One region of the Mesorhizobium sp. C264A genome, then DNA from elsewhere that is predicted to be linked to it. Evidence: riboswitches for the same ligand, from Rfam matches in the RefSeq annotation. Region 1 holds a riboswitch; the other holds the start of a gene.
The links. A riboswitch is a leader RNA that binds a small molecule or an ion and turns the genes downstream of it on or off. The one in region 1 is predicted to bind S-adenosylmethionine.

Region 1 (7,787 bases):
CAGGCCGAAGGCGGCCCCTATCGCCGTGACGCTGATCGTCGCCGGGCCAGGACTGCCCATGACGACGGTTGCCGCCAGCACCAGCGCCAGCAATTGCTGCCAGGGCTGCGCCTGCGAAAGAAGGTCTGCGGCCATGCTGCCTCTTCTCCACAATAATGGAGAACAGTGTGGCAAGGCAGACAGCCGTCGTCTTGAACGATCGTGCCGAACCTGCGCGGCTAGGCGCTGGCCTTGTCCAGCGCCACGAGATCCTCCGCGCTGAGCTTCAGCGATGCGGCGCGCACCAGGCTGTCGACCTGGTCCAGCGTCGTTGCGCTGGCGATCGGCGCGGTGATGCCGGGCTGCGCCATCACCCAGGCGAGTGCTACTTCCGCCTGCTTGGCCGAATGGCGCGCCGCCACAGTGTCGAGTGCGGCCAGAATGCGCATGCCGCGCGCATTGAGATAAGCCTTCACGCCGCCGCCGCGTTCACTTTTGCCGAGATCGGCCTCGCTACGGTATTTGCCGCTCAAAAACCCCTTGGCGAGACTGAAATAGGTGATGACGCCGATATCCTCGGCCACGCACAGATCATGCAGCGGCCCGTCGAAGGATGAGCGGTCGTAGAGATTGTATTCCGGCTGCAGCACGCTGTAGCGCGGCAGCCCGCGCAGGCTGGCAACATCGAGCGCGGCGCGCAGCTGGCCGGCGTCAAGATTCGAGGCGCCGATATGGCGGACCTTGCCGGCAGCGAGCAGCTTCTGGTAGGCGCCGAGCGTCTCCTCATAAGGGGTTGTCGGGTCCGGCCAATGCGAGAGATAAAGGTCGATCACGTCGGTCTGCAGTCGCTTGAGCGACGCCTCGACTGCCCTTTCGATATGGGCAGCGGACAGATCCTTCTTGCCTTGTCCCATATCCGAGCCGACTTTGGTGATGACGATGATCTTGTCACGGTTGCCGCGGCTTTTCATCCATTTGCCGATGATGGTCTCGGACTCGCCGCCCGCGTGGCCGGGCACCCAGCGCGAATAGGCATCGGCCGTATCGATAGCGTTGAGGCCGGCGCCGCCGAACCGGTCGAGTAGGTCGAAGGAGGTCTTCTCGTCCGCGGTCCAGCCGAAGACATTGCCGCCCAGGACCAGCGGCGCGATGGAAAGGTCGGTTTGACCGAGACGGCGTTTTTGCAAGACGGGGCTCCGTGGGCTGGCGGCGGGCGGCCCGAATGCTTCGGGCCGCAGCTAAGCTAGGTCTCGCCGCGCCGAGGTCAAAGGCCTCAGCCAATTTTTCCAGCGGGCCAGCGCTTCACAAAGGCGCGAGCGCTTCGCCTGCAGGCTCGCCGTGGTCTACTGGCTCACGAGGCGATCCGCTTCGCCACCTCTTCCAGCCAGTGGTCGCTGATACCCAGCGCCGCGAGATGCTGCAGCGTGTTGAGCACATAGTCCTCGTTGTTTCCGGACTGGCCGACGGCGCCACGGATAACACCTGCCGCATGCGCGGGGTCGAGCCCGCCGGCATACTGCTCATGCTGGCGGTCGACGATATAGGCGACCGCTTTCACTCTCTCTCCCGCAGCCGCCCCATTCCCGTCGAGGCTGATATCGAGCACACGCTCGAGGTAGACGCTGGTCACCAATTCGCGCTCGCGCAGATAGGTCAGCACCTCATCGCGCAGCTCGCCGGGCACGCGAAAGGCCAGCCCGATGCAGGAGCCCCCACGGTCGAGGCCTAGCACCAGGCCCGGCCGCTGGCGCGTGCCGCGATGCACGAAGGAATAGACGCACAGCGACCGGCGGTAGCCGTAAAGCCGCGCGCGGCGGGTCTCCACATGCGCAAATCCCGGCCGCCAGATCAGCGAGCCGTAGCCAAAAACCCAAAAATCGCCCATATCGCCAAGCCTGATTGCACGAGAGTGACGCCGCCGCATCGGAATCGGTGCTCTTCTGTTCTTTTTGCTTGTTGCGTAAGCCACAGTCCACCCGCAACACGCCCGCGTTAATGAAAGCCGCAGCATGACGTCAAGTGACGAGCGTCCGTCGAAGTTTCGCCGCCGGCTGATGTGGCTCGCTGCCTTGGTCGTTATGCTGTTCGGCGTCTACAGCGCGGTCTGGTTCTATGTCGCCGGTCGCGTCAGCAGCGAAGCCGACAAGGCGGTGGCCTCGCTCAAGGACAAAGGCATCGAGGCCGGCTGCGCCAACCTCACCGTCAGCGGCTACCCCCTGCGTTTTGCCATCTCCTGTGACAATCTGGCTTACGAGGACGACGCCAGGAACGTTGCCGCCTCGGCAGGCAGCTTCAACTTCGTTGCAGAACTCATCCGGCCTTTGTCGCCTGCCGCCGAGTTGCGTGGGCCACTGCGGACCTCGGTGCCCGGGATGGCGCCGCTATGGATCGATTGGGACAATCTGCAGGCCAATGCCAAGCTCTCCTGGCCCTTGCCACGCAGCATTTCGCTGCAGGCCGAGAGCTTGTCCGGCCAGACCGATCCGGCCGACGACACCGACCCGGTTTCACTGTTCAGCGCCGGAACGGCGGCGGGCGAGTTGCGGCCGGACGGTCAGGACCTTGGCTATACCGGAAGCTTCACCGATCTTGAGATCGACGCCGACGCGATCGGCGGGCGCGTGCTGCCGCCGCTCGACGGCAGCGGCGACGCGACGCTGAAGAACGGCGTCGCGCTGATGAAGACGCAGGCCAGGAGCCTGCGCGGCCAGGCGGTCGGCATCCACAAGCTCGATCTGTCGTCGGGAACCGCGCGCATCACCGTCTCCGGCCCGGTGTCGGTCGACGCCAACGGCCAGGTCAATGCCGACCTGACGATCAAGCTGCAGGATCCCAAAGCCGTGGCGGCAATCCTCGCCACCGCAATCCCCGAGCAGAAGAGCCAGATCGAGCAAGGCTTTGCCGGTCTGGCGCTGCTCGGCAACGAACCGTCGATGCCGCTCAAGGTGGTGAAGGGCAAGGTCTCGCTCGGCTTCATTCCGCTGGGCAAGATCAAGCCGCTCGATTAGAGCAATTCCAGGAAAGTGTGAGCGGTTTTCCGTCCGGAATTGCGTTAAAACAAAGAGATAGAGCATGATCGCAAAGAGCGGGAATGGCTTTTGGGGAGAGATCATGCTCGAGCAAGCCGACGCATGAACCGACCGGTGAAACTGCTGAGCGTTGGCGCGCTGACGCTGGATACCATCCTGCGCGTCGAAACCCTGCCCACGCATCAGGGCAAGTTCATCGCCTCGGACGGGATCCAGATCGCCTCGGGCATGGCGACAAGTGCTGCCTGCGCCGCCCGCCGTCTCGGCGCCGAGGTGTTCCTGTGGGCAAGTGCAGGTGGCGATGCCGTCGGCGACCAATTGCTGGCCGGCATCGAGGCCGAGGGCGTCGATTGCGGCTTTGTCCGCCGCGTCGAAGGCGCCCGCTCGGCGCTGGCCGCGATCCTGGTCGACGCTCATGGCGAGCGCATCATCGTGCCCTTCTACGACCCAAAGGCGCAGGCCGACCCCGAGGCGGTGCCTGTCGCCGATCTTTCCGGCTTCGATGTCGTGCTGGTCGATGTGCGCTGGCCGGGCGCCGCCGCTCTTGCCTTGACCGCCGCGCGCAGCGCCGGCCGTCCCGCCATCCTCGACGCCGACACGGCGCCGGTTGAGGTGCTGGAGCGCCTGCTGCCGCTGGCATCGCACATCGTCGCTTCGGAGACGGCGGCACGCATCGTCTGCGGCCATGCGCTGGACCCCGAAACCGCCTGCGCCGACCTCGCCAGCCGCACAGACGCCTTTGTCGCGGTTACCGGCGGAGCCGCGGGAAGCTGGTGGCATGACCGGTCCGCCGGATGGGTGCGCCACATCGCGGCGCCGAAGGTCAAGGCGGTCGACACGCTGGCCGCCGGCGACGTTTTCCACGGCGCCTTTGCCGTTGGACTTGCTGAGGCCATGCCGGTCGAGCACGCGTTGCGCTTTGCCAGCGCGGCGGCCGCGCTCAAATGCCAGCGCTTCGGCGGCCGGCTGGGCGCGCCGGACCGCGCCGAGACAATGGCCATGGTCGCGGCGACCTGGCGCGTCTGAAACAGGTTTAACTTTTCACCGGGTGCTCGATCGCCTGGCGGCCGAAGTCCGGCACGTCGATGTCCTGGCCGGCTTCGATGATCGAGCGTCGCACGGCGCGGGTCCGGGTGAACAGGTCGAACAGCTTGTCGCCGTCGCCCCAGCGGATCGCCCGCTGCAGCGAGGCGAGGTCCTCCGAAAAGCGCGCCAGCATTTCCAGGATGGCATCCTTGTTGTGCAGGCACACGTCGCGCCACATGGTCGGGTCGGAGGCGGCCAGACGGGTGAAGTCGCGGAAACCGGAAGCCGAATATTTGATCACTTCCGACTTGGTCACCGATTCCAGATCGTCGGCGGTGCCGACGATGTTGTAGGCAATGATGTGCGGAAGATGCGAAACGATGGCCAGCGTCATGTCATGATGCTGCGGGTCCATCGTGTCGATGTTGGAGCCGCAGCGCCGCCAGAATTCCGACAGCTTTTCCAGCGCGGCCGGATCGGTTCCCGGCAGCGGCGTGAAGATGCACCAGCGGTTTTCGAACAGCTCGGCGAAACCCGCATCCGGGCCCGATTTCTCCGTACCCGCCAGCGGGTGTCCCGGAATGAAGTGCACGCCGTCCGGCACATAGGGCTGCATTTGCGCAATGACGGAGGCCTTGGTCGAACCGACATCGGTGAGGATGGCGCCTTTTTTCAGCGCCGCTGCGATCTCTTGCGCCACCTCGCCCGACGATCCCACAGGCACCGAGACGATGATCAGGTCGGCGTCGCGGACCGCTTCCCTGGCGCCGGTGGTGTAGCTCTCGCCAAGACCGAGCTCCTTCGCCCGCGCCAGCGTGGCCGGGCTGCGCGTCGCGATGGCGACATGGCGGGCCAGGCCCTCGCGGCGGATGATTCGGGCCAGCGACGAGCCGATCAGGCCGATGCCGACCAGCGCGATCTTTTCAAACATCGGTAATGTCATTGTTTCAGCTTTTCAGGAATGTCGTGAGGGCATCGATGACGCCGCGATTTGCTTCTTCGGTGCCGACGCTCATGCGCAGCGCATTGGGAAAGCCATAGCCGGTAACGCGCCGCAATATATAGCCGCGCTGGGTGAGGTAATCGTCCGCCGCCTCAGCCGAATGCCTCTTGTCGTCGGGAAAGTGGATGAGGACGAAATTGCCGACGCTGGGCGTCACGCGCAGCCCAAGCTTCGTCAGTTCTTCATTCAGCCAGGTAAGCCAGGTCTCGTTGTGCAACGAACTGCGCTCGACATGGGCGCGGTCGCGGATGGCGGCAATGCCGGCCTCGATCGCTGTTGCGTTAACGTTGAAAGGGCCGCGGATGCGGTTGATGGCATCGACGATGTGCAGTGGGCCATACATCCAGCCGATGCGCGCGCCGCCAAGGCCAAGCTTGGAGAAGGTGCGGGTCATGACCACATTCTGTGCGCTGCCCGCCAGCTCGATGCCGGCCTCATAGTCATTGCGCCTGACATATTCGGCATAGGCCGCGTCGAGCACCAGAAGCACGTTGCCCGGGAGAGCGGAATGCAGGCGGCGGACCTCCTGGAACGGCAGATAGGTTCCGGTCGGATTGTTGGGATTGGCGAGGAAGATGATTTTGGTCCGCGGCGTCACCGCGGCCAGGATCGCGTCGACGTCGGCGCGTTCCTCGGTTTCCTTGATCGTCACCGGTGTCCCGCCGGCCGACTGGATGTAGATCTTGTAGATCATGAAGGCGTGTTCGGTGATGATGGCCTCATCGCCGGCCGCCAGATAGGTCTGCGCCAGCAGGCCCAAAATCTCGTCGGAACCGTTGGAGCAGATGATGTTTGCCGGGTTGAGGCCATGCACCTCGGCGATCGCCTCGCGCAGCCGGCGGGCGGTGCCGTCGGGATAGACATCGAGCTTGCTGGCCACTTCGCGCGCGGCCTCGATCGCCTTCGGCGACGGGCCGAGCGGGTTCTCGTTCGACGACAATTTATGGACCTTGGCGACGCCGGCCGGTGCCGTGCTCTTGCCCGGCACATAGGCGTCGATGTCCATAATGCCCGCGCGGGGCGTCGGCCGTGCCTTGTCCGCTGTCTTGTCCATGCCGCAAATCCATCGAGAATGCCTCCGTCCGGAGGCCGCAGCGGAAATACAAGCCGTAGCCGCGAATGTCGAGAGGCGGGCAATAGCTGGCCGTTGACGCCGGGCCGCACGAGTTCTAGAAGAACGCAACAGTTCCGTGGTGATTTGGCCGGTCGGCTTGCAGCCACGTTAAACAACTCGCTAAAGGGCCGTTTGCGTGACGTAACCGGCTTTGCGATCGCATTGCCGGTTTTTTATTGCCTGACGGCGGGCAAGGAGAGTCACATGGCCGCGCTCCGCGCTACAAAAACCAACAACGAGGCCGACAACCCGTCGAGCCCTGTGTTGCGTTTTGGCCCTGACAAGCCGCTGAAGCTCGACGCCGGCACGCTTTTGTCGCCGTTCCAGATCGCCTACCAGACATATGGCGCCCTCAACGATGCCCGCACCAACGCCATCCTGGTCTGCCACGCGCTGACCGGCGACCAGCATGTCGCCAGCACCAATCCGGTGACCGGCAAGCCCGGCTGGTGGGAAGTGCTGATCGGTCCCGGCAAGATCATCGACACCAACCGCTTCTTCGTCATTTGCTCCAACGTCATCGGCGGCTGCCTCGGCTCCACCGGTCCGGCCTCGACCAATCCCGCCACCGGCAAGCCCTACGGCCTCGACCTGCCAATCATCACCATCCGCGACATGGTGCGGGCGCAACTGATGCTGGTCGACCATTTCGGCATCGAAAAGCTGTTTTGCGTGCTCGGCGGCTCGATGGGCGGCATGCAGGTGCTGGAATGGGCGTCATGCTATTCCGAGCGCGTCTTCTCGGCCCTGCCGATCGCCACAGGCGCACGCCATTCCTCGCAGAACATCGCCTTCCACGAGGTCGGCCGCCAGGCTGTCATGGCTGATCCGGACTGGCATGGCGGCAAATATTTCGAGCACGGCAAGCGCCCGGAAAAGGGGCTCGCCGTGGCGCGCATGGCCGCCCACATCACCTATCTGTCGGAAGCCGCCCTGCATCGGAAATTCGGCCGCAATCTGCAGGACCGCGAAGCGCTGACCTTCGGTTTCGACGCAGATTTCCAGATCGAAAGCTATCTGCGCCACCAGGGCATGACATTCGTCGACCGCTTCGACGCCAACTCCTACCTCTACATGACCCGTTCGATGGATTATTTCGACCTCGCCGCCGACCATGGCGGCCGGTTGGCAGATGCCTTTGCCGGGACCAAGACCCGCTTCTGCCTGGTGTCCTTCACCTCGGACTGGCTGTTCCCGACCGAGGAGAGCCGCTCGATCGTGCATGCGCTCAACGCCGCCGGCGCCTCCGTCTCCTTCGTCGAGATCGACACCGACCGCGGCCATGATGCCTTCCTGCTCGATGAACCCGAACTGTTTGCCGCCATCAAGGGCTTCATCGGCTCGGCGGCCCGCGCAAGGGGGCTCGCCTCATGAGCGTCAATGGCAGCCAGCGCGTCGACCTCGAAGTGGTGGCCAACCTGATACCGCCGCAGTCGCGGGTGCTCGATGTCGGCTCCGGCGACGGCCTGCTGCTCGAACTCCTGCAGGAGACCAAGCAGGTCGACGGCCGCGGGCTGGAGCTGTCACAGCGCGGCGTCAATGAATGCGTGGCGCGCGGTCTCTCGGTCATCCAGGGCGATGCCGATACCGACCTCGAATTCTATCCGGACAAGGGTTTTGACTTCGTCGTCCTGTC
Region 2 (7,787 bases), 1.6 Mb from region 1:
ACGCCCGGCCCCGGCGGTGCGCGCGAGCAGTGGCGCGCCGGCGGTATCCTGGCGCAGTTCCTGCCGCAGTCACCCGAGCGCATGCGCGTGCCCGACATTTCGGGCGGCGACGGCGATCCGCGTGACGTGACGCAGGAGCCGGCCGACAATTCGTGGCGCGAGCTGGTGGCGCTGCTCGGCACCATCGAGCCGACCGAGCTGATCGACCCGACCATCGGCGCCGAGCGGCTGCTCTACAGGCTGTTCCACGAACATGGCGTGCGCGTCTTCGGCGGCGTGCCGGTCGCCGACCAATGTTCCTGCTCAAGGGACAAGATACGCGGCATCCTCGAGGGGTTTTCCGCGCAGGAGATCAAGGACAGCACCGAAGATGGCGGCATCCACGTCGCCTGCGAGTTCTGCTCGAAGCAGTACGACTTCGACCCGGCGGAGTTTGCAACTCAGTAGCATCTCTTCCTTCTCCCCGTTCACGGGGAGAAGGTGCCCGAAGGGCGGATGAGGGGCAGCGCGAACTTTGGTGAATGGCCGCGCATAGCCTACGTCATGTGCGTGGAAGATAACCTCATGAGTCCGGCGGCGCCCCTCGTTGCACTGCCGGGCATTCCTCCCCGTATAGAGATGGGGAGAAAACCCCTAATTCACCGTCCGCCGCGTCCCCGGCAGATCCAGCGAAAACGCGGGAATAGCGACGTCGAACGTCTCGCCCTTTTTGTTGCGCATGGTGTAGTGGCCGACCATGAAGCCGGAGGGCGTCGAGAGCGGGCAGCCTGACGTGTATTGATAGCTGTCGCCGGGATTGAGCTCAGGCTGGTCGCCGACCACGCCGGCGCCGCGCACTTCCTCGATCCGGCCGCTGCCGTCGGTGATGTGCCAGTAACGCGACATAAGCTGCACGAAATCGTCCGACTGGTTGTCGATCGTCACCTGGTAGCCCCAGACATAACGGTTCTCCGCCGGGTCCGAGCGGTCCTCCAGGTAGAACGGTCTGACCTGCACTTCGATGTTGCGCGTGACGGCGCGATACATGGGCTGCTCCGGTTGCGCGGCAAGGAACATTTGTCGCGCTATGCGGTTTGATACGCGCACAACGGCATGTCCTGCCAGCCTCAAAGCGGAGGTGCCGACAAACAATGTCATTTAAGTGACACATGACAATGTTGGTGTGCGCAAACCTTGCCGGCGACTCAAGGCCCATCTGTCGACTGACAAAGCAGCCGCGAGCGGCCTTTCCGGAGTGACCAGATCTCGATGGAACCAGCTCTCACAGCCGCCTTCGCCTCCTCCGCTTTGCTTCTTTCCAATCTCGCCAGCATCCTGCTTGCTTCGTCGAAACTGCAAGCGCGCCGTCTCATCCCCCCGCCGTCCAACGAGCAGCCACCGGTCTCGATCGTCGTGCCGTCGCGCGGCGTGGAGCCGTTCACACAAGAGACGCTGCAGCGAGCCTTCTCGCTCGACTGGCCGCGCTACGAACTGATCTTCTGCGTCGCTCACGCCGACGATCCCGTCGTCAAACTGATAAACAGGGCGATCGTCCTGTTTCCCAACGTGCCGGCCCGGCTGCTGATCGGCGACGACCGCGTCAGCAGCAACCCGAAGCTCAACAACTGCGTCAAGGGCTGGGAAGCGGCGCGCAATCATTGGGTTATTCTGGCGGATTCCAACGTGCTGATGCCTAGGGATTACGTCCAGCACCTGATGGCGGCCTGGCGGACCAATACCGGGCTTATCTGCTCGACGCCGATCGGCTCGCGGCCGGAAGGCTTCTGGGCCGAGGTCGAATGCGCGTTCCTCAACACGCTGCAGGCGCGCTGGCAATATGCCGGCGAGGCGCTTGGCCTCGGCTTTGCCCAGGGCAAGAGCATGCTGTGGAACAAGCCGATGCTCGATACCAATGGCGGTATCCGCGCGCTGGCCGCCGAGATCGCCGAGGATGCTGCTGCAACCAAGCTGGTCAACGGACTGGGCCTGCGCGTCAATCTCGTTGCCTCGCCTTTCGAGCAACCACTGGGGCAGCGCCGACTTGCCGACATCTGGTCGCGTCAGGCGCGCTGGGCGCGGTTGCGCCGCGTCACTTTCCCGCTGTTTTTCGCACCCGAGATCCTGACCGGCGTCGCCGTGCCGTTGGCGTTGGCGCTGGTGGCGGCAGCAAGTGCCGGCATCAGCCTGCCGGCCACGGTGTTGGCCGTGCTGGCGGCGGCCTACATTCCCGAATGCGCGCTGGCCGCGGCCAAGGGCTGGCATCTGTCGCTGCGCATGGTCCCGGCGATGATGGTCCGCGACATGATGCTTCCCGCCATCTGGGCGCGCGGCTGGCTGAGCGGCGCCGTCGATTGGCGGCAACACCATGATCATCGGCACCAAGACGGCCGAGCTGGAAGAGGCTTCGTCGGGAGCGTGACGCCTCGCGGCCTACCCGGCTGCCTTCAGCGCCTGCGCAACGTCCTCCAGCAGATCGTCCGTATCCTCAAGACCGACCGACAGCCTGAGCGTTCCCGGCCCGATGCCAAGCTCGGCGCGAGCTTCGTCGCTGAGGTTCTTGTGCGTGGTGGTCGCCGGATGGGTGATCAGGCTCTTGGCGTCGCCGAGATTGTTGGAGATCAGCACGATGTCGAGCGCGTTCTGCAAGGCGAAGGCCGCCTGCTTGCCGCCCTTCACGTCGAGGCAGATCAGCGTCGATCCGCCCGTCATCTGCTTCTTGACGATGTCGGCCTGCGGGTGGTCGGCGCGGCCGGGATAGATCACGCGGGCGATTTCCGGCCGTCCTGCCAGGAAATCCGCGATCTTGGCCGCGCTTTCCGTCTGCTGGCGCACCCGAACCGGCAGCGTCTCCAGGCCCTTGAGCAGCGTCCAGGCGTTGAACGGCGACAGGCTCGGGCCGGTGTGGCGGAAATAGTCGTGCAAATTCTCGTCGATCCATTTCTTGTCCGACAGGATGATGCCGCCGAGACAGCGTCCCTGGCCGTCAATGTGCTTGGTCGCGGAGTAGACGACGATATGGGCGCCGAGCTGCAAGGGCTTCTGCTGCAAGGGCGTGGCAAAGACATTGTCGACGATCAGCCTGGCGCCGATCGAGGTGGCGAGCGCCGCCACCGCTGCGATGTCGACCACTTCCAGCGTCGGATTGGTCGGGCTTTCCAGGAAGAACAGTTTCGTGTTCGGCCGCACCGCCTTTTCCCAGTTGGCGATGTCGGTGCCGTCGACCAGCGTTGCCTCGATGCCGTATTTCGGCGCCAGCGTCTCCACCACCCAGCGGCAGGAGCCGAACAGCGCGCGCGCCGCAACGATATGGTCGCCGGCCTTGGCGCTGCACAGGAGCGCTGCCGTCACCGCAGCCATGCCGGACGCCGTGGCGCGCGCATCTTCGGCACCCTCCAGCGCGCACATGCGCTTTTCGAACATGTCGACGGTAGGGTTGGCATAGCGCGAATAGATGAAGCCCGGCTCCTCGCCCTTGAAACGGGCCTCGGCAGCCTGCGCCGTCTCGTAGACATAGCCTTGGGTGAGGTACATCGCTTCGGACGTCTCGCCGAACTGGGAACGCAGCGTTCCCCCGTGCACGAGTGCGGTCTGAGGTTTCCAGTTACGCTTCTTGGTGCTCATCGCTTTTGTTCCAGACACAAAAAAACCGGCCGCGAAAGTCGCAACCGGTCCATATGGCCTTGCGGCCCGACGGTCCTTTAGCGACTTGTTTAACGTGGCTGCAAGCCGACCGGCCAAATCACCACGGGATAACGACCCTTTAGACCTCACCTGCGCTTGCGTCAATTGCCGGCTTCATTAAGAGGTTTGTACTAGGCAGGTTCCGCAACAATATCCAGCGGTTTTGCGGCAAGAACCTGCCACAAAGAGACCGACCTTGGAGCGGAGCCAGCCTTTTGCGGCAGACAGGCATTCTTCCCGATCAGGACATTTCCGCGCTGTTTCAGTCCGGCGCGCTGAAGTCGCCGCGCGCGCTCGATGTCGACCAGGTGCAGCCGGCGAGCCTCGATCTCAGGCTCGGCGACAAGGCTTTTCGCGTGCGCGCCTCCTTCCTGCCGGGTCCCGATCATCTGGTGGCCGACAAGCTTCACCGGCTGAAATTGCACGAATTCAGTCTCGCCGAGGGCGCGGTGCTGGAAACCGGCTGCGTCTACATCGTGCCGCTGCTCGAAAGCCTGGCGCTGCCCGCAAACGTGTCGGCCTCGGCCAACCCGAAGAGCTCGACCGGCCGGCTCGACATCTTCACCCGGGTGATGACCGATCGCGGCCATGAGTTCGACAAGATCGCCCCCGGCTATCACGGGCCGCTTTATCTCGAAGTCAGTCCACGCACCTTCCCGATCGTCGTACGCGCCGGATCGAGGCTGTCGCAGATCCGCTTTCGCACTGGCAACGCGCTGTTGTCGGAGGCAGAACTGAACGAATTGCACCGCGCCGAGATGCTGGTGGCGACCGAGCCGCCCAACATTTCCGGCGGCGGCATTGCGCTGTCGATCGATCTTGACGGCGACCAGAACGGCCTGGTCGGCTATCGCGGCAAGCATCACACCGGCTTGGTCGATGTCGACAAGCGCGCCGCCCAGGATGCCGTCGATTTCTGGGAGCCGCTCTATAAGAGCGGCGCCGGCGAACTGGTGCTCGACCCGGACGAGTTCTACATCCTGGTCAGCCGCGAAGCCGTGCACGTGCCGCCGCTCTACGCCGCCGAGATGACGCCCTTCGATCCGCTGGTTGGCGAATTCCGTGTTCACTATGCCGGCTTCTTCGATCCGGGCTTCGGCCATTCGGCCTCAGGCGGCACCGGCAGCCGGGCGGTGCTCGAAGTGCGCAGCCACGAAGTGCCGTTCATCCTCGACCACGGCCAGATTGTCGGCCGGCTGGTCTACGAACACATGCTGAAGCGGCCGCAGGCGCTTTACGGCACCGATCTCGGCTCGAATTACCAGGCGCAAGGCCTCAAGCTCTCCAAGCATTTCCGCCCCGCCGGCTGAACCTTCGATCACCGTCAGGCAAAATACTTGCCTGCGCTGCCTCACCATGCTTGGCTGCCTTTCGGTGGCCGGCAAGAGAACGGCGCGCAAGGGGAACCAAGATGCAGATTTCAAGATGGATCATATCGGCAGCGAGCGCTGCCATGCTGGTGATATCGGCCGGCTCGCTGGCTGAGGCGCAGGAGAAATTGAAGATCGGCACCGAGGGCGCTTATCCGCCCTTCAACACCATCACCGCGGACGGCAAGATCGAGGGCTTCGACATCGACATTGCCAATGCGCTGTGTGCGCAGATGAAGGTCGAGTGCGAGATCGTCACCCAGGACTGGGACGGCATCATCCCGGCGCTGCAGGCGAAAAAGTTCGACGCCATCATCGCCTCGATGAGCATCACCGAGGAGCGCAAGAAACAGGTCGCCTTCACCAACAAATACTACACGACGCCGCTGGCGCTGGTGGCGCCGAAGGACAGCGACCTCACTTCCACCGAACCGGCAGCCCTTGCCGGCAAGACGGTGGGCGCGCAGGCCTCGACCACCCAGGCCGACTATGCGCAGGACGCCTATGGCAAGGCCGGCGCCGAGGCGAAACTCTACCCCACCCAGGAAGAGGCGATCACCGACTTGCAGAACGGCCGTCTCGACGCCGTCATCTCCGACAAATTCGTGCTGATGGACTGGCTGAAGAAGGCGAGCGACGGCTGCTGCAAGCTTGTCGGTGACGTCAAGGGCACCGAGACGCAAGCCGGCATCGCTGTCCGCCTGGAGGACACGGCACTTCGCGACAAGCTCAACGCGGCGATAGACGCCATCGTCGCCGACGGCACTTACAAGAAGATCCAGGCCAAGTATTTCGATTTCGATATCTATTGAGTCCCGTCCGCCGGCGTCAGCCGCGAAAGAGATACGATTTCGCGGCGCCAAGGCAGGCATGAAAATGGCCGATAAACAGCAGTTCGCGTGCGGCCAAACGTTTCCTGCCCCAAAAGCCTTCGGTCAGTTTGACCTCGTCGAGCGAAGCGTTTGAGCCGCGCTTCAACGGGAACAACTGCTTGTCGAGGCAACCGAGGACATGGGCCTTGGCGGAGTCGATGCCGCAGACCTTGCCATTGTTGTTCAGCCTGTCGCCGCGAAGCGCTGATGTCATGTGATCCGTGTTGCGCATCAGAAAGCTCACCTGGGCTTTCGAATAGCCGGTTGCTAGAAGACGGCTCGTCATCGCCAAACGGGCTTCACGATAGGACTTCGGGCTGCACTGGCCGGCGCTAAAGGCCACCGACGGTTGGGTCAGGAACAGGGCCACGCCCGTGAACACAATGACAAGCCGCATTCCGTTCATTTCCGGCTCCCGAATTGTGATGCTGCCTCAAAGCGCCTTCACCGCCACCTTAACCGGCTGCTCAATCTCCAGCGGGTTGCGCAGCGGCAGGCCGAAATCCGCGGCCTCGATCTCGAAAACGTCGCCGGCCTGAGTCTTGATGCCGTCGGCAAAGGACAGCGTCGCCGTGCCGAACATGTGCACATGCACGTCGCCCGGCTGGCGGAAGGCCGAATATTTGAAGTGATGATGTTCGAGATTGGCGATTGTGTGCGACATGTTCGCTTCGCCCGACAGGAACGGCTTTTCCCACAGCAAATTGCTGTCGCGATAGATTCGCGATGAGCCCCTGACGTCGGCCGGCAGGTCGCCGATCAGGATTTCCGGCCCGAACGAGGCGTTGCGCAGTTTGGAATGTGCCAGGAACAGATAGTTCACCCGCTCGGTAACATGATCGGAAAACTCGTTCGACAGCGTGAAGCCGACGCGGAACGGCGCGCCGTCGTCGCCGATGACATAGATGCCGGCGATTTCCGGCTCCTCGCCGGCGTCCTGCGCAAAGGCCGGCGACATCAGTGCGGCGCCCGGCGCCACCGCCATGGTGCCGTTGCCCTTGTAGAACCATTCCGGCTGCACGCCGGTCTGGCCCTTGGCCGGCTTGCCGCCTTCGAGCCCCATGCGGAACATCTTCATGGAATCGGTAAGCTGCTCCTCGCCGCCATCGCTGAGCTTCTTGTGCATGGAATCGCGTGTCGCCGCCGAGCCGAGATGGGTCAGGCCGGTGCCGGTCAGATGCAGATGCGCAGGATCGGGATGATTGATCGGCGACTCCAGCCGGCCCTTCTTGTAGATGGCGTCGAGGTCTATCGCTTCACCGAACCCCTTGCGTTCGATCAGCGCGGCGAGGCCCGTTCCGGTGCGCGCGGCTTCCAGGGCCAGCGAATAGACGCTGCGGGCGCCGTTGATGATCCTGGTCTTGCCGCCGCCATTGCGGGCGACGACGCGGATGGTCTCGGCGTCGTCGAGGATCTGGGAGATTAGCATGATGAAATCCTCTCTCATGTGCTTGGCCTTGGATGCCTCTTGGCAAACCTTGACCTGCGCGGCTCGGACCTAGCCGCGCCACGGGTTGAACTCTTCGTCCGGATTGCGCTCGCGAGCTTGATCCCTCGGGGGACTTCTTATGCCGACAATTTGCCGGCTGCGCCGCGATCGTATGCCTCCTGCTTGCCTCGCCTGAAGCTTGTCAGGCCTTGTTCTTGTTGTAGACGTCGAAGATCACGGCGCCGAGCAGCACCAGGCCTTTGACCACCTGCTGCCAGTCGACATTGACGCCCATGATCGACATGCCGTTGTTCATCACGCCCATGATGAAGCCGCCGACGACCGCCCCGATAACCTGGCCGACGCCGCCCATCGCCGAGGCGCCGCCGATGAACACTGCGGCGATGACATCGAGCTCCGAGCCGAGACCCGCCGCCGGCACCGCCTGGCCGAGAC

Region 2: it holds a riboswitch for S-adenosylmethionine, as region 1 does, so the genes downstream of both, NKL04_RS21165 (O-succinylhomoserine sulfhydrylase) here and metX (homoserine O-acetyltransferase MetX) in region 1, are expected to answer to the same signal.

What each region holds. Positions count from the first base shown of each region.
Region 1 is NZ_JAMYVY010000002.1:2,003,397-2,011,183, reverse strand. It holds gene NKL04_RS28910 (LysE family translocator) at 1-135, opposite strand, end outside; gene NKL04_RS28905 (aldo/keto reductase) at 219-1,166, opposite strand; gene NKL04_RS28900 (gamma-glutamylcyclotransferase) at 1,331-1,864, opposite strand; gene NKL04_RS28895 (DUF2125 domain-containing protein) at 1,989-2,987, shown strand; gene NKL04_RS28890 (sugar kinase) at 3,111-4,034, shown strand; gene NKL04_RS28885 (prephenate/arogenate dehydrogenase family protein) at 4,042-4,977, opposite strand; gene hisC (histidinol-phosphate transaminase) at 4,982-6,091, opposite strand; SAM riboswitch at 6,218-6,295, shown strand; gene metX (homoserine O-acetyltransferase MetX) at 6,356-7,525, shown strand; gene metW (methionine biosynthesis protein MetW) at 7,522-7,787, shown strand, end outside.
Region 2 is NZ_JAMYVY010000002.1:426,423-434,209, reverse strand. It holds gene NKL04_RS21180 (Hsp33 family molecular chaperone) at 1-447, shown strand, start outside; gene apaG (Co2+/Mg2+ efflux facilitator ApaG/CorD) at 634-1,026, opposite strand; partial or broken gene NKL04_RS21170 (ceramide glucosyltransferase) at 1,249-2,398, shown strand; gene NKL04_RS21165 (O-succinylhomoserine sulfhydrylase) at 2,410-3,600, opposite strand; SAM riboswitch at 3,658-3,735, opposite strand; gene NKL04_RS21160 (2'-deoxycytidine 5'-triphosphate deaminase) at 3,876-4,970, shown strand; gene NKL04_RS21155 (ABC transporter substrate-binding protein) at 5,072-5,842, shown strand; gene NKL04_RS21150 (hypothetical protein) at 5,859-6,308, opposite strand; gene araD1 (AraD1 family protein) at 6,336-7,331, opposite strand; gene mmsB (multiple monosaccharide ABC transporter permease) at 7,534-7,787, opposite strand, start outside.